Regions from separate parts of the Exiguobacterium sp. s130 genome, predicted to be linked through region 1. Evidence: riboswitches for the same ligand, from Rfam matches in the RefSeq annotation. Region 1 holds a riboswitch; each other region holds the start of a gene.

Region 1 (6,045 bases):
AAAGCGCGAGCAGAAGCTGAAGCAGCTCAAGCAGCGGCTCAAAAAGAAGCTGAGCAACAAGCAGCTAAAGAAGCAGCGGCTCAGCAGGCAGCACAAGAGAAAGCGTCGCAAGCCGCGAAACCTTCTGGTTCGACGAAACAATCGACTCCAAAAGCATCTACACCTGCGCCAGCACCAGCTGCGCCAACACCGTCAGCACCTGCGACACCTAAACCGTCACCATCATCCGGTGGTCTGTTCATCCATCCAACGGTTGGGGCTGTCACGCAAGGCTATGGCTCAGCAGGTGGAGAAAACGGTTATACGTTCCATAACGGGATCGACTTTGGTGGTCCGGTTGGAACTCCAATCGTTGCAGCTGCAACAGGAACAGTCATTACAGCATCAGGTGGTGGTCCTTACGGAAACCACATCATGATTGCTCACCAATTAAACGGTAAAACGTACACAACATTGTATGCTCATATGAGCGCACTCAATGCTCACGCAGGTCAACGCGTCAGTCAAGGTGAACAAATCGGTTTACGTGGAAGCACTGGGAATTCAACTGGTCCACACTTACACTTTGAAATCCACGTCGGTGGATACAGCTATAGTGCAACTGGTCCAGCCAGCTCAGTGAACCCAATGACGATGTTTTAAACAGTAAAGAATCGTTGCTTATGCAGCGGTTCTTTTTTTGCGATTTTCAAAAAATAAATGATTATATTACAAAAAATGTTTTCATTTGAAATGTAAATGAAATTTTTTTGAAACGATTAGGGTGCTATAATCTATTTCAGATATGAGAGAAACTTGAATACTATAATAAAATATGAAAAACATAAGTGAGGAAAACGATATATGCTAAAAAAACTAATTTCTACCATTGTTTTGGGAGCATTACTTATAACAGGAACACAACCAATTGCGGCAGCAACGATCAAAGAAAAAAAGGCTGAAAATGCCGCAGAACAACGTAAATTAGAAAAAGCAATTAAAAAACAAGAGTCGAAAATTTCGAAAGAACAACGTCAAATCAATCGAATCGATGCAGCGATCAACGAAAAGATTTTTCAGATTTCCGAAAAAAATAAACAAATCGAGAAATTGAATTTGCGAATCGATGAATTAAAAGCAGACATCGTTCGCTACGAAGAGATGTTGAAAAAACAAGAAGAACTACTCGGTGATCGTCTACGTGTCTTCCAAGAAAACGATGGAAACTCAATCAAATGGGAAGAAGTCATTTTTGGATCGAAGGATTTAGGTGATTTATTTAGTCGTGTCATGGCAGGGAAAAAAATCGCGGAGCAAGATGATAAAATGATTTCGGATTACATCGCAACCCAACAAAAGCTAGCGGAAGCAAAACAAGCGCTCGTTGAAAAAAAGGCGGAGCAGGTTGAAGAGAAGAAAACATTAATCGAACAAAAAAAAGCGTTGAAAGTTCAAATGAAAGAACGCAGTGCTACGCTTAAAAAATTAAGAAAAGGTAAGACGAAGTTTACGACAGAACTTCTAGACGCGAAAGAACTACAAGCGACACTTGAAGCTCAAGAACGTGCGATTGCGGCAGCGAAGGCAGCAGCTAAAGTGGCGGCTGAAAGAGCAGCAGCCGAGAAAGCAGCAGCTGAAAAAGCCGCTAAAGCGAATGCTCAAGCAGCAAAACAAGCAGGTAAGAGTTCAGAATCACCTACTTCAGTTGCTTCACCCGTTGTTTCGAGCGGTGGGAAATTCGTTCGTCCATCTTCTGGTGGCGTATCACAAGGGTTTGGACCAGCAAGCGGTGCGAACGGCTATACGTTCCATAATGGTGTCGATTTCAGTGGTTCGGTCGGCTCACCAATCGTCGCAGCAGCAGCTGGAACGGTCATTACAGCTTCAGGTGGTGGGCCTTATGGAAATCACGTCATGATTTCTCACTTCCTTGACGGGAAAGTCTATACGACAGTCTACGCTCATATGAGTTCGTTATCTGTTCATGCAGGACAAACAGTTTCTCAAGGTCAGCAAGTTGGAACACTTGGTAGTACTGGGAATTCAACAGGACCACACTTGCATTTCGAACTACATGTCGGAGGCTATCAGTACAGTGCCTCTTCTCCTCTGAATGCAGTTAATCCATTAGCATATCTATAATTCAAAACGAGCTTCGGCTCGTTTTTTTCTTGCCGCTATGCTACAGTTAAGGCGAAATGAATACTTGAGCAACTAGGGGAGCTGGAGGAATCCGGCTGAGAGGAAAACCAATCTGTTTTCGACCCTATTACCTGAACTGGATAATACCAGCGTAGGAAAGTTGAGCCGAACGGATACCGAAGTGGTTGGATAACGATTTCGTATAGCGTCGACTGCTTTTTTACAGCGGTCGACGCTTTTTTTGTCGGTAACAACTCCCTTACATTGCTCGATGGAAAGGTGAGAAAAATATGAAACATGTATTGACGATTGCGGGATCTGACTCCGGTGGTGGAGCTGGAATTCAGGCAGATTTAAAGACATTTTCGGCATTGGGCGTTTATGGGATGAGTGTTTTGACAGCGGTAACGGCTCAAAATACACTGGGCGTTCAAGCAGTAGAAGAGTTATCATCGGAAATCGTTGATGCCCAATTAGCTTCAATCTTTTCAGATATTCGTGTGGATGCTATCAAAATCGGTATGGTCTCGAATGCACAAACGATTCACGTCATTGCAACACATCTTCGCAAACAGACAGTTCCAATCATACTAGACCCTGTCATGGTCGCAAAAGGCGGGCATGCCCTATTGCGGACGGAGGCAGAGGAAGCACTAATCGCGGAGTTACTGCCACTTGCGACACTCGTCACACCAAATTTACCGGAAGCAGAGCGCTTAACAGGGCAATCAGTTACTAATCTAGAGGAGATGCGACTTGCGATGCATCAGTTGGCTATGGAGACTGGAGCTGTCTTGTTAAAAGGTGGACATCTACCGGGAGCTGCCACGGATTTATTATGGGACGGGCAAGAAGAATACCGTTTCACATCAGATCGGTTAGATAATCAACATACTCACGGAACAGGCTGTACCTTATCTGCAGCGATTGCGGCACGGATGGCACTTGGAGAAGCTTTACCGGACAGTGTACGTCAGGCCAAGAAGTATGTTACAGAGGCGATTCGTCATGGATTTGCTCTCGGACAAGGGATTGGACCGACACATCATTTTCATTCACTTTGGAGGGATTCACATGTTTACGACCATTCTTAAACACAAACCACTCATTCATCATTTGACGAACACAGTCACGATCAATGATTGCGCCAATGTCACACTTGCCGTTGGCGCATCTCCAGTCATGGCGGAGGATATTCGCGAAGTGGAAGAGATGGTTCGACGCGCGCAAGCTCTTGTCTTGAACATTGGAACAATTGATGCAGACATGCAAGCAACTCAACGACTCGCCGCAAGCGAAGCGAGACGCTTGAACGTTCCGATCATCCTTGATCCAGTTGGAGCGGGAGCCACATCATTGCGTACGTCCTTTTCAAAAGAATTGAGTAGACTCGGATGTACGGTCGTTAAAGGAAATGCTTCAGAAATCAAGACATTGCTTGGGGAGAATGGACGAACAAAAGGAGTCGATGCTGCTAGTGATGAGATCATGGATCGAGAAATCATTCGTGCATTCGCTCGTAAACAAAAGTCCGTCATTGTCGTCACAGGTCCAATCGACTACATCACGGATGGCATGCGCGAAGTGGAACTACAAGTAGGTACGCCGCGTCTCGGAGACGTCACAGGTACGGGGTGTATGACAGCTTCTTTGATTGCGAGTTTTCTTGGTGCAGGATATTCTGCATTTGAGGCAGCAGTCCACGGAACATTTATCATGGGAAAAGCAGGAGAACAGGCAGCATCAGAAAAAGGTCTAGGTAATTTCAAACGAGAGTTGTTCAATGCAATCAGTCTGATGACGGAGCAAGATTTGATGGAGGTGGTAGAACATGTCAATTGATTATTCCATTTATGCGGTGACAGATCGTCGATATCATCCGGGAGTTGCAATCGAAACGGTCGTTGAAGAAGCGATTTTAGGTGGTGCAACGATTATACAATTACGGGAAAAAACAGCGCAGGGAAAGGAATTCTTCGAACAGGCAGTCCGGTTAAAGAGACTGACGGATCGTCATGATGTTCCTTTGATTATCAATGACCGAATTGATATTGCGTTACTTGTCGGAGCTGGTTTGCATATCGGACAAGAAGATATTCCTCTAACCGCAGCGCGACGTCTCTTACCGAACACTGTGATCGGCGTATCGGTAGCAACCGTCGCGCAAGCGATTGAAGCAGAACGAGATGGAGCATCTTATTTAGGTGTAGGTTCTCTATTTGCGACGTCATCGAAAGCAGACGCCGACTCGATGTCACACACGATGCTTCAAGCGATTCGCGAAGCCGTGCGCTTACCTTTAATTGGCATTGGCGGAATTACGGCAACGAATGTCGCTTCTCTTCCTATCCCATTAGAAGGATATGCGGTCATCTCGGAAATTTTTGCTAAAGAAGATCGACGGCGTGCTGCACAACATATGACAGATGCTGTACGGGAATGGCATCAATCTCTTCAGAACAGGGTATAATCCGTTCAGAGGTGATTGTATTGAAATGGCAGACGATCCGTTTTCGGGGCTATTGGATCCGGTATCGATTGGAACCACAAATCATTCGCGTAGATAATCGGGGGATCTACCATTTGGGGAAAATTTTATTTCCGCGTCCTAATCGTGTATCTTATGAAATGGCTCTCTTGCTGAAGGAAAAGTATGAAAGACGCTACAAACGTCCGTTGTATATCAAGACAAGTTCGATCGCTACAGAAATTTGGGGACACACCCACTTAGACATCTATTATCGAATACTGCTTCGTCTCCCGATTCCTGCTCGATTACGTAAGCGTTATAGGAATCGATTGGAGAGTACGAAGATCATCGATATCGGTGTACGTGCGGTCGATCAAAATCGAATCGTTTGGGATATCGGTGATTACGTAGGGGGATGGGTTGTATTTTGGCTCATTCGTAGGCGGATGCGCTGAACTTGCAAATGTCCTGTTTCTCATGGTGCAATATAGAAATAGAAACGAGGTGACGGACATGGACATTCCCCGTTGTGAAACGATTGCTATTGATGAACAGCGTGCGTCTGAGATTGGACAAGTCGTTGATACGATTCCGACGCTTGAAATCGGAAAATTATTTAAGATCCTTTCAGATGCGACACGACTACGAATCGTTTATGCGTTGACGATCGAAGAGGAATTGTGCGTTTGTGATGTCTCTGCTTCTGTCGACTGCTCGATTGCGACAGCATCTCATCATCTTCGCTCCCTGTTAAAACAAGGGCTCGTCAAGTTTCGTAAAGATGGAAAAGTCGTGTATTATTCTTTAGATGACCATCATGTGTCGTCGCTTGTTCATATGGCGATGGAGCATGTACAAGAGGGAAAAGCAGTATCTGAATAATTCTTAGAGTAAACGAAAAGCGCAGCCAAAGCTGCGCTTTTCGTTTACTCTAAGGACGATTCGTCTGACTTGTTAGGTGCGAACCGGTGGGAAAAAAAGATTGTCGCACTAATTAATAAAAAGGACAGAATAGAGAGACTGAGACACATCCATTTATATCTAGCGACTAAAGTATCTGATTGTTGTAATTTTGCTTGAAGTGTCTTATACAAATCATCTTTCACACGAGATAAGTCCTCGAGAATCGTTTGTGTCGTTTGCGTCGTTTGTTTGGCAAGGCGCTTTGCTGCCGTTGGACTCTGACGCTCATAGACGACGAATACTCGTTCAATCTCGGACTCCCAGACATTATTGCGACGTAGTAAATCCTTGATTGCTCCTGGCGTGGTCGACGATTGATTTAGACTGTTTCGTAAATCATGAATTTTAGAAGTAGAAAAGTAATACTGTTCGAGATAACGACTATCTTCATACAATAAAAGACCACGCACCGCATTGGCACGATCTCGGTTATGTTCAACCAACTGGTCCACTTGATTGATTAACGGTATGTCATGATCCTTCATTTGCTC
Region 2 (6,045 bases), on a different contig from region 1:
ATGCAGCCACCGTAAATCCACGGAATCGAGCGCAACAATGCCATATCGTTCATCAGTAAACGAATATCGAAATGATCCGTCGCATCGATGATGAGATCAATATCATCGAGAAGCCACGTCAGCGCTGCCCGGTCGACATCTAATACATGTGCTTCGATCATCACCTTCGAATTAATCGCTTCAAGTCGCGCTTTTGCAGCAATCGCCTTCGGTATGCTGTGCCGTGCATCATCCTCCGTATAGAGTTGTTGCCGTTGTAGATTACTCCACTCGACATAATCACGGTCGACGATTCGGACGACGCCGACACCAGCGCGAACGAGTTGTTCTGCCGATGCTGTTCCGAGTGCCCCCATCCCGATGATCAGTACCTTTGCTGTTGCGAAGCGTGCTTGTCCTGCTTCTCCAATCGGTCGAAATCGAGTTTGACGTGAATAACGTGTCATCGAATCAATCCACTCGTTGGACTACTCGCGACTGCATACTGTTTCTTCTCGATTCTTCCCGCTTCGTAGCCGAAGCGCCCTGCTTCGACAGCTAGTCGCATCGCGTGCGCCATCTTGACCGGATCTTGGGCATGGGCGACAGCGGAGTTCAATAAGACACCATCCGCTCCCAGTTCCATTGCATAGGCGACGTCAGTTGGAGAACCGATGCCAGCGTCGACGATGACAGGCACCGACGTCTGCTCGATGATGAACTTTAGGTGGAGCGGATTGAGGATGCCTTGCCCGGAACCGATCGGTGACGCAGCCGGCATGATGGCATGACAGCCGAGTTCCTCGAGTCGTCGTGCAAGGACGACGTCGTCCGATGTATACGGTAAGACGATGAACCCATCTTTGAGTAACTCTTCAGAAGCCCGTAACGTCTCGATTGGGTCAGGTAGTAATGTCTTATCGCACCCAATCACTTCAACCTTGACCATGTCACACATACCGGATGCCCGCGCAAGCTTTGCTAGCCGGACCGCTTCTTCCGCTGTCTTCGCACCAGCCGTGTTCGGTAGTAAATCGTACTTCGTTAAATCAAGCGACTCCAAGAAATTCGATTGTTGTTTGTCGAAGAGATCGAGCCGCCGGACAGCGAACGTCAAGATTTGTGAAGCGGACGCATCGATGGCCTCCTGCTGTACCGTAGCATCCGTATATTTCCCCGTTCCAAGTAATAACCGTGATTCGAATGTCTTTTCTCCAATTTTCAACATCTTTATCCTCCTCCTACGAAATGAACGATTTCGAATGTGTCATTGTTCCGAACGACCGTTTGATCGTAAGCTCCGCGGTCGATGATCTGTCGGTTCTGTTCGACGATGACGAGTTTTTCCCCTAAGCCAAGTTGCGTGAGCATATCCTCAATCGTTTCAATCTGTTCAATGGTGTGGTCGTTGCCGTTAATCGTAATGTTCATCGGACTTCCTCCTTTAGAGTCAACTGTAATGTGTTTGCCAAGACTTCCGTTGTCGCCGGTGCGAGTAATATGCCATGCCGATGATGCCCCGTCGCTATAAAGATCCGCCGGGATGAATCAGCGACTCCGATATATGGCAAGCCGGACTCTGTTTGTGGTCGTACGCCTGACCAGACTTCTTCGATGACAGCATCACGGATCGATGGATAGAGACGCTCTGCTGCTTGAAGCAGTGACGTGACTCCTGCGACACTAACACCGATCGTCTCGTCGTGCGGTAGTTCGGTCGCACCGATCAATATCCGTCCGTCCGCTTTCGGTACGAGGTAGACGGCGTCATCAAACAGGATCGAGCGTAATGGCTGACCTGCGAGACGGACCGCCAGACACTCCCCTTTGACCCCATATGTCGCAATCGAAATGCCAGCTGTATCGAGCAAGGCTTGGGACCCGCGTCCGGCAGCAACCGTCACCGTTCGTCCCGTCCACGTTCCCATGTTCGACTCAACCCTAATGAAATCATTACTCTCCTCGATTCGCGTGACGTCCACCTGTTCTTCGATTGGTACCCCACGATTTCGTAAGGCATGCATCAATGCAGTCGTCAGTCGTCGCGGATCGATTTGACCGACCGATGGAAATAAGTATTCTTGTCCATTTCGTTTCAATAAAAATGGTTGTTTCCGGTAGCCACAATCGATCCCGGTCTCGTTCTCAAGGCGACGTGCGAGCAACGGATACAGACGGCGACTTCGAGCGGCAAGCGTATGCAATTCTTCTCTCAGCTCGATGTCCGTCGCAAGCATCCCGGCAGCCGCCCGACTCGTCCCTTGTCCGCATGTTCCGCGATCAAGGACAAGAACGGATTCGTTCTGACAAGCGAGACTGTAAGCAAGCGTCAAACCGATGACTCCACCGCCGATGATGATGTGATCTGTCATACCCGTACCCCCTGATAACGCTGAATGGCAGCATGCGGGTCCGCTTGACCGAGAATACCGGATAAGACGGCGATTCCGCTTGCACCGGTCGCTGCGATTTCAGGAATGCGATCAGGAGTGATCCCGCCGATTGCGATGACTGGTTTCGTCGTGAAGGTGACAACTTGCTTCAAGGCGTCGATCCCTCGCGGTGGCACGTTTGGTTTCGACGCTGTCGGATAAATATGACCGTACAGCAGTCGGTCGGCTCCTTCCGCTTCTGCTGCAAGTGCTTCTGCCAGAGAGTGGACGGATTTCCCGATGATGAGATCCGGAAAGTGTCGCCGAACATCGCGGACACATAAGGATCGTCGCGTCAACTGCACACCGATACCAGCGACATGGGCGACGTCGACCCGGTCATGAACGGTTAATTGATTAGGCGAATACCCTTTCGCAAGGAGCGCGTCAATCAGTTCTAGCAATTCTGCTGCCGACAAATTCGGTTCTCGAAGATGAAGCTGATCCGTATATGGTTGAAGCGATTGAAAGGTTTCCACTCCATCGCGTGGATTGATGGATCCCGTCGAAATCAGATGTAAACGCATCATGTTCTTCCTTTCCATACGAAAAAGGACCACTCCCGACGTTGAAGGGAGTGGTCCGAAAATGCGCTAAAGCGCTAAGGATATCTAAGGTTTCGAGCCACTTCCCTCCGCTAGTACGAACTAGATCAGGTTCAAAGGGTCCGGATACTTCCGTCTCAGTCTGCTGGGAGACTCCCCTAGTGTCTTTTCGTGTTTAATTGGCTTGCCCCATTAGTCTAGCATGAGTTGCTTTACTTCGCTAGTCCTAGTTGAGCGCTTCCACTTGCTGAATAAGCTCCGATTTCGTCGGTCGCTGTTGCTTCTGGCTGTCGGCATAGGTCTGCTTCAGCTTTAAGATCCGCATCACTTTAGCATCGAGCATCGCAGGCGTCAGCGTTTTGTCTTTAACGGCTTGCATCACTTCGGTGTGGACCTTCGGATAGGCACCTGCTTCCGAAAACATCGCCATATCAGCTCCATTGACAAGTGCCTGGCGTGCCGCTTCCGCGAGACCATATCGTTTCGTGATCGCCCCCATGACAAGGTCATCCGTGATGATGACACCCTTGAATCCGAGTTGTTGACGCAAGAGGTCAGTCAAGATCGGCTTCGAGAGCGAAGATGGATTTTGGTCGTCATACGCGGGATAGAGAATATGGGCGACCATCACCATCTCGGCGCCCTCTTGAATCGCTTCTTGGAACGGTAACAGTTCCGTTCGCTTCAGTTCTTCCTTTGATGCTGTCACTTTCGGCAAACCGACATGGGAATCGACACTCGTATTGCCGTGACCGGGAAAATGTTTGACGACCGGAATCGTTCCCGTCTCTTGCATCCCGTGCATCAGGGCCGTACCGAGAGTCGCAACGGTCTTCGGATCAGCACTTAACGCACGGTCGCCGATGATTGGATTGTTCGGATTGCTATTGACGTCAAGGACCGGTGCGAAGTCCATGTTGAACCCATAAAATCGTGACAGGTGACCGAGCGTACGTCCGACATCTTCCATTTTTGCAGCATCTGCACCTTGCGCCATCCGTTGACTCGTCGGGAGACGTAATCGTTGATCCGGTACCCGGCTGACCCGTCCGCCCTCTTCATCAACCCCGACGAAAACATACGGTTTTTGGTTCGTTTCTTGAATGGCACGCGTGAACGTCAAGAGTTGATCTTCTGACGTAATATTCCCACCAAGCAGTAAGACCCCACCGATCGCATGCGTCTGCAACAATTTCCGGTCAGCTGCTGAAAGTTCCGTTCCGGCAACTCCGATATAGAGCAATTGATCGATCTTTTCTGACGTCGACATCGCTTCAAGTTGCTGCTTTAATCGTGCTTGTTGTTGTTCTTCCTTTGTCGGCTCAGGCTTTGATTTCTTCGCCTCCGTCGGTTGCTTCGTTGCTGGTTGTGATGGTTTCGTTGGTTCCGTCGTCTCCTGCGCACACCCTGCAAGCAACAGGCAACCGATCAGTGCTACTTTCTTCACAAAGGATCCTCGCTCCGGACACCATTGATGGAATAATAGACGGAAATCTCAGCGTTCAAGGATTGCGAAACCGAACAATATTTATCTTTTGATAACGAGATGGCGCGACGGACCTTATCTTCCGGGAGATCACCTTCAAGCCGGTAATGAATCGAGATCGACGTAAAACGCCGCGGATGATCCTCTGCCCGTTCCCCTTCGATATCCATTTCGAAATGAGTGATCGTCAAGCGCATCTTCTCTAAAATCGAGACGATGTCGATTCCAGTACAGCCGGCAACGGCATGTAGCAGCAGTTCAGTCGGTCGTGGTGCTTGATTTTCGCCACCGTTCTCCGGTGCTGCATCCATCGCAAGATGATGCCCTGATTCCGTCTGTCCACTAAACCCCATCTGTTTGTTCCATGTCACTGTCGCTTGCATCGTTTCCACTCCTTTGTCAGTAGTCTTCTTCTGTAGTATACGCAAAAAACAGCAAGCCTGGAAATTCACACGCTATTTCGAATAATGGTTCTTTTCCCGAATTCTCGCTTTGCGATACCCGACGAAATCGTTTCATGCTATCCTGTTACTCATAGTTTCGCGCGCAAGCGCCAGAATTGAGGAATCATCCATGTCACCTACTACTCGTTTAAGTCGACGCGATTGGCTGTTGATCGCCACGTTGTCGCTCCTGACGTTCGTTCTCGGAACAAGCGAATTCGTCATCGTCGGGATCCTCGCTGAAATCTCCTCAGCTCTTAATATCACGATCGCAACAGCCGGTACGCTCGTCTCGGCCTTTGCCATCTCCTTTGCGATTGGTACACCGATTGTCATGTCGCTGATCGGTCACTTGGAACGGCGTCGCCTGATTCTACGTCTGTTACTCGTTTGGGTCTTACTGAACCTTGCCAGTAGTTTTGCTCCAAGTTACGAAGTATTGCTCGCCACCCGCATCCTGACAGCCATCCTGACCGGTGTCTTGATCTCGCTCGCAATGGTCGTCGCAAGCGATGGCGTACCTGTCGCGAAGCGCGGTGTCGCCGTTTCGTTCATTTTCGGTGGTTTTACACTCGCGAACGTCCTTGGTGTTCCGATCGGTACGTTCATCGGTCAACACGCTGGCTTCGCAGCCACGTTTTGGCTGACGACAGTCATGGGAATGATTGCGTTCCTCGCTGTGTGGAAGATCGTTCCCGTCCAGCAATCGACGGGCTCCGGTTCAATCAAGGAGCAGCTTGGATTGCTCGCTAATCCACGGATCCTGATCGCCTTCTTCATTCCGTCGTTCGGCTTCGGAGCAACTTACGTCGTCTACACGTACCTCGTGCCGATCCTGCAAACGGAACTCGGCATCGCGAAGACATGGATTAGTCCGATCCTGCTCGCTTACGGTGTCGTCTCGATCTTCAGTAACATCCTTGCCGGCAAGATTGCAAGTAAAAATCCGATGGGTCGCTTACGGTTCGTCTTCGTCGTACAAGCAATCGTCCTTGCTGCATTATACTTCACGACAGTATCCCTTCCGCTTGGTCTGTTCAACATCGCCTTGATGTCGTTGATGTCGATTCTACTAACGACTTCGACACAGATCTACTTGATCGACCTTGCTGAAAAGTTCAATCCGGAAGCAAAAGGACTCGCCGCTTCCTTGATGCCGG
Region 3 (6,045 bases), on a different contig from region 1:
ATGATCATGACAGGACACATCGGAATGCCGCAAATCGAGTCTGAAGTCGTCACGTCAAAAAACGGCACTTTCCCTTTACCTGCGACATTGTCGGATGACGTCATCACGGGCGTACTGCGCGAAAAACTCGGCTACGATGGCATCGTCATCACGGATGCTTTGAATATGCAGGCGATCGCCGACAATTTTACGGAATCAGAAGCCGTTCTGAAAACATTTGACGCCGGTGTCGACATCGCGCTCATGCCGACGATTCTTCGTTCCGAGCAGGATGTCACAAAACTCGACCAGATTTTTAAGGACGTGATTGCGGCAGTCAAAGACGGACGTCTGTCAGAGGAACGGATTGATCAATCGGTCGAGCGGATCCTGACGCTGAAGGCAGAACGCGGAATATGGAATGGCACGACGGATACGACATCCTTAGCTGATAAACTCGCGCAAGCGAACCAAATCGTCGGTAGTCCCGAACATAAAGCAAAAGAACGCGCGATGACGGAAGCCGCGGTCACACTCCTGAAAAATGATCAGCGGACGTTACCCTTCAAGCCGAAAAAGAATGCAAACGTTCTTGTGATCGCCCCTGCGACGGATCAAACGGACAGCATGAAAAAGACGATTGCTTCCCTGCCTAAGAACCGGAACTGGCACGTAACGACAGCGAATTACTCGGCTACTACGCTACCGCTCGACCAAAACCCGACACTACGGGCACAACTCGATGCAGCAGATTACATCATCGTTGGTTCAAACGTCAATACGAGTGCCAAACTACTGCCTACTGCACCAGAGCAAGCGATTCCAGCTTCAATCTTCCGGTATGCGAAACAAACAAATACACCATCCGCCTTGCTTAGCCTCCGTAATCCATACGATGTCGCCGTTCAACCGGACGCACCGGCACACGTCCTCGTCTATGGTTTTAAAGGGGATCCGAACGGACCGGACTCTGAAGCAGGCAATCTGAAATCAGCGGGACCGAACCTCCCTGCTGGTATTCGAGCAATTTTCGGAACGTTCAAACCGCAAGGCACTTTACCGGTTGATGTGCCGGTCTTTCAGAACGGTGTCTTTACCGATCAACTGCATCTCGAATTCGGTGATGGCTTTAAAAACTGGAAAAAATGAGAACATGATACACAAAAGACCGAGCCCCCTTTAAAGGATGCCTCGGTCTTTTAATGCTTGATACGGATATTCCGCTTCTTCTTTCGCACGATGGTAGACGCGGTAAAGTGAGTAGATCAGCAGTCCATAAATGACAATCATTATGACAGTCGAAATGAAGCTACCGACGCTAAATTCAAACTTGAACGTCACCTTCAAATTCCAGATGGTAGCATATGTGCCATACATCGTCACTAAAAGGGGGATGATATATCCAGCAAATCTAACGTTCGCTTTTCCAAGCATACGTTGTACAACGTAGGCAACGATAATGATCAGCAAAATGATAAAGATTTCCATTTTGATCCCTACTCTCACTATGATATATACCTAATTCTACCATCTATTCGTTTAAGAAGATACCGTCCGTGCTGGAATCGTCTCGTAAATCGACGTAAACGTTTCTTCCGTCCATCCCATATGCCAAAATAGCAACTCATAATAACAGCTCGTCACGAAATGCCGTTTCATCCGCTCTCGTTCAGCCGAGCTTGCTTGTTCCGCCAACGCATCAAGCCGTGCAATCTGTTCAAAGACGACCTTTTTGAACCATTCCGAACTATATGTGTCGATCCATTGCTGATAGATTTTTTCATCCGGTGTACACGTCAATAATTGTTGTCCAACTTCATAATACAACCAGTAACATGGCAAGATGGCAGCAATCGTCTCACCAAGCGTCCCTTCACTCGCATGATGCATGTGGGAGACGTAAGCATATGCTGTCGGTGCCGGTTCAAATGCTTCAAGATCTGCTTCCGTAATACCGAGCGGCTCAAAAAATGATTGATGTAAGCTCAACTCTGCCTCGTAAGTCGAAGTAGCATGCTCGGCAAGTGTCGCGATCGTCGCGAAGTCGTCTGCTTTTGACGCTGCCTTCGCTTGAATCTTCGCAAAGTGTTTTAAATAATAGGCATCCTGCATGACGTAATGCCGAAATTTCGAGAGCGGTAACGTTCCCTCGCCGATTCCTTGTACGAATGGGTGGGTAAAACTACTATCCCAATACGCTTGTGCCGCTTGTTTGATTTCTTGTGTGAATGTCATGATCTCATCCTCCTCGTTTAGTATGATACGAAAAAACACCACCCCGAAACACACGGGCATGGCGCAAGAAGAACAAGACTTGACGCCACTTCCCTCCGTAAGTACGAACTTAATCAGGTTCAAAGGGTCCGAACGTCTTCGTTCGTCTCAGTCGGTCTACCGACTCCCCTAGTGGTCATTATTCGATTCAAATTCACTATAGCATGCTGAAAATGGAAGTCAAGTTGTCCTCTTTTCGCTATACTATGGAGTGTCAGAAGACGGATGCCGTCTCCATCTACAGACCGATTCCGAACTTCTTTCGTTCTCGTACACTAATTTTAGTACCTGATACTATAGTTCATTCTGTTACTTACAATTGGAGGAATTCATTATGCATACACCAACAAAAATCATGGCGTCAGCCGTTATCGCTTCTGCTTTATTACTTCCGACAGCCGCATCCGCTGAGCAAGTCGTTGATAAAACAATCGTCACTCTCGGGGAGTCGCTCGGCGCAAAGGATAAGGCTTGGGTGCTTTCCCGTCTCAATGCACCGGAAGGCATCACGCCGATCATCGCCACTTCTGCTGACGAAGAAAAATATCTCGGGAAAAACATTCCCCAGTCGCAAAAAGGTGGCAACATGTATTCATCCGCTAAAATCGAATTGACGGAAAAAGGTGACGGACTTTCCGTTGCGACGGAAAACATTACGTGGGTGACGAAGGATATGTACTTGAACGCTCTCGTCACGGCAGGTGTCAAAGATGCCGACATCACGATCACTTCTCCTTATAAAGTGACTGGAACATCGGCACTGACAGGAATCATGAAAGCCTATGATCAAACTTCGGCTGAGACCGGAATCAAGCTGAGTGACGAACGGAAAGATTTAGCACAGCAAGAATTATCGGTCACTTCAGACGTCGGGAAGACAGTCGGGACAGATAAAGTCGCTGATTTGATGAATGAGATCAAGGCCGAAATCGCCAATCAAAAACCGGAAACAAAAGTCGAGATCGAAAACCTGATCGTCCAAGTCATTCAAAACAACAACATCCAACTGTCTGATGCACAGATGGATCGGTTGACGAATCTATTCAATCAAATGGAGCAAGCGAACATCAACTGGGGGCAAATCGAGAGTGGACTAAAAAATGCTGGTCAAGACATCCATGCGTTTGCAACGTCCGAGGAGACAAAAGGATTCTTCGCTAAATTATTTGATGGTCTGAGTGACTTCTTCAGCTCGATTGCTGGTGTGTTCAAATAATTCAGACTTCCGCAATTAACAAGATAATGGTAAACTGATTGTATCTGAAACGAAAGGTGGTGTGAAATGATGGACTTTGCTGCGTGCAAACATTGGTTAATGGAACAATTGTATCTGTTGCGCGCGATTTTTCATGGAATGGCGTTCTAAGGCACCCGTCTGCCCTTTTTAGAACTTCATGATTGAAAAATACAGCAAAGCGCATCTTTCACACACTAGGGAGAGTGCTATTTGCGCTCTCCTTTTTTTAATGCGCGCGAAAGGATCAACTCATTATGATGATTTGCGACATTCAACATCTGACAAAACAATTCGGAGGCGAAACGATCTTAACGGACGTTTCCCTCTTCTTAAACGAACACGATCGTGTCGGTCTGATTGGACGAAACGGGAGTGGTAAAACGACATTACTCCGCTTACTTGCTCGCCTTGACCAACCGGACGGTGGCGTCATCTATCAAAAGAACGGTTTGACGATTGGCTACTTGGAACAACTTCCCACTTATACCGAAACGATGACCGGACTCGACGTCCTTTGGGCGGCGTTTGAAGAGATCCTCGCAATCCGTTCTCGGATGCAACAGTTGGAGCTTTTGATGGCGACAGCGCCAGATGATCTGGATGCACTACTCGTTCGATATGCGGAAGCGACAAATGCATTCGAACAAAAAGATGGCTATCTACTCGACTCGAAGATCGAGCGCATGGTGAACGGATTACATTTACGTCCGTTACTCACTCGCCCTTTCCATCAGTTGAGCGGCGGTGAGCAAACTAAGATTTGCCTCGGTCGCATGTTGCTGATGGAACCACACCTCCTAATCCTTGATGAGCCGACGAACCATCTTGATTTAGCTGCCGTTGAATGGTTAGAACAATTCTTACGGGACTACACTGGAACTATCCTGCTCGTCTCTCACGACCGGGTCTTCTTAGACGCCGTCGTCACCTCGATCGTCGAGCTTGAAGATGGTGAACTGACCTCCTATCTAGGGAACTACAGTGCGTTCGTCGTCGAACGAGAACGTCGCTTGATGGAACAGTTCCACGCCTATCAGGAACAACAGAAAAAAATCAAGAAGATGAAGGAAGCGATTCGTCGACTACGGCAGTGGGCAAACGAAGCATCTCCACCGAGTGAGAAATTATTCCGTAAAGCAAAATCGATGGAGCGGGCACTCGAGCGAATCGAACGGATCAAACGACCGCAACTCGAAGCCAAAACCGCTGATGTCTCTTTTTCTTCTACCGATCATACGAGTCAAGTCGTCTTTCGCGCTGAAGAACTCTCGTTTGCTTACGGAATCCGCCACATTTTTGATGACGTCTCGTTCGAGATCATGGCACAGGATCGGGTCGCGATCGTCGGAACGAATGGGAGTGGGAAATCGACATTGCTCTCACTGCTGCTTGACGAATTATCACCAGAGGCAGGCACACTCACGCGTGGACCATCGAATCATGTCGGTTACTTGTCCCAGCATGCCCATTTCGAGGAGGACGCGCGGTTAATTGACTGGTTTAGAGACCGGATTGCCGTTCCAGAAGCGGAAGCCCGCCATATCCTAGCCCGGTTCCTGTTCTTTGGACCAACTGTCTTTCGGTCCATTTTGTCACTAAGCGGAGGAGAACGTGTGCGATTGCAACTCGCCGTCCTCGTTCATTCGTCGATCAATGTATTAATTCTCGACGAGCCGACGAACCATCTCGATATTGAATCAAGAGAGACACTCGAAGAAGCACTCGAGAATTTTTCTGGTACATTGATTGCCGTCTCACACGACCGCTATTTCTTGAATCGGCTTTTTCCGCAGATCCTGTGGCTCGAAAATGGTCTGACGCGTTATCATGGTACGTATACGTATGCTCAACAGAAGCGTACTGAGTTCGCTACGTCTTCCTCACTCCACGTAACCCCTCAAAAACCAAAACGCTTGTCACAATACGAGTTAGAAGTGCAGATCGAGCGGCTTGAACAGAAATTAACAAAACGTGAAAAACCGACCGATACCGTTTCTAAAAGCATCCAACAGCAACTCGATGACCTATACGAACAGTTGCTACAGTATGGATGATTTAGCTTTACTTGCCTGTCACTCTCGATACCGAGAGTGGCAGTTTTTTCGTTCATTCACAAGATTTCAGCATACGGTTTTTTAGCTAACCTTATTAAGTTTTAAAATTTTATTTTATTTTGTTGTTGATTATTTTCAGAAAATTCGTATAATTTAGCGTATAGTTTTTATTATTCTTTGGGAGGAATACACCATCATGAACGCCATTCAGCAAGTCATTCAAGGAAGTGTCGATTACGCTAACAACATTTTATGGTCGTATGTATTAATCGCTGTATTGATCGGCGGCGGGATCTACTTCACCATCCGAACTGGCTTCATCCAATTCACTTACTTAAAAGAGATGTTCCGCGTCACGCTCGATAAAAGTGAACAAACAACAGACGATAAAGGAGAAAGCATCACTTCTCTCCAGTCATTCTTCATCGGTGCTGCGACACGGATCGGTACGGGTAACCTTGCCGGTGTCACGATTGCCGTCACACTCGGCGGACCAGGTGC

Evidence for each region. A riboswitch is a leader RNA that binds a small molecule or an ion and turns the genes downstream of it on or off. The one in region 1 is predicted to bind thiamine pyrophosphate.
Region 2: linked by a shared signal. The riboswitch ahead of HZS85_RS09995 (thiamine phosphate synthase) and the one ahead of thiD (bifunctional hydroxymethylpyrimidine kinase/phosphomethylpyrimidine kinase) in region 1 are both predicted to bind thiamine pyrophosphate.
Region 3: linked by a shared signal. The riboswitch ahead of tenA (thiaminase II) and the one ahead of thiD (bifunctional hydroxymethylpyrimidine kinase/phosphomethylpyrimidine kinase) in region 1 are both predicted to bind thiamine pyrophosphate.

The regions. Positions count from the first base shown of each region.
Region 1 covers NZ_JACSNI010000005.1:100,216-106,260, forward strand. The annotation lists gene HZS85_RS13035 (murein hydrolase activator EnvC family protein) at 1-642, shown strand, start outside; gene HZS85_RS13040 (murein hydrolase activator EnvC family protein) at 844-2,121, shown strand; TPP riboswitch at 2,186-2,296, shown strand; gene thiD (bifunctional hydroxymethylpyrimidine kinase/phosphomethylpyrimidine kinase) at 2,412-3,215, shown strand; gene thiM (hydroxyethylthiazole kinase) at 3,196-3,963, shown strand; gene thiE (thiamine phosphate synthase) at 3,953-4,591, shown strand; gene HZS85_RS13060 (hypothetical protein) at 4,705-5,046, shown strand; gene HZS85_RS13065 (ArsR/SmtB family transcription factor) at 5,105-5,473, shown strand; gene HZS85_RS13070 (CHASE3 domain-containing protein) at 5,518-6,045, opposite strand, start outside.
Region 2 covers NZ_JACSNI010000003.1:457,731-463,775, reverse strand. The annotation lists gene HZS85_RS10015 (ThiF family adenylyltransferase) at 1-446, opposite strand, end outside; gene HZS85_RS10010 (thiazole synthase) at 443-1,207, opposite strand; gene thiS (sulfur carrier protein ThiS) at 1,210-1,410, opposite strand; gene HZS85_RS10000 (FAD-dependent oxidoreductase) at 1,407-2,351, opposite strand; gene HZS85_RS09995 (thiamine phosphate synthase) at 2,348-2,941, opposite strand; TPP riboswitch at 3,024-3,126, opposite strand; gene nagZ (beta-N-acetylhexosaminidase) at 3,183-4,403, opposite strand; gene HZS85_RS09985 (OsmC family protein) at 4,400-4,825, opposite strand; gene HZS85_RS09980 (MFS transporter) at 5,016-6,045, shown strand, end outside.
Region 3 covers NZ_JACSNI010000003.1:218,082-224,126, reverse strand. The annotation lists gene HZS85_RS08795 (glycoside hydrolase family 3 protein) at 1-1,128, shown strand, start outside; gene HZS85_RS08790 (hypothetical protein) at 1,159-1,467, opposite strand; gene tenA (thiaminase II) at 1,519-2,214, opposite strand; TPP riboswitch at 2,288-2,394, opposite strand; gene HZS85_RS08780 (DUF1002 domain-containing protein) at 2,588-3,469, shown strand; gene abc-f (ribosomal protection-like ABC-F family protein) at 3,745-5,544, shown strand; gene HZS85_RS08770 (alanine/glycine:cation symporter family protein) at 5,741-6,045, shown strand, end outside.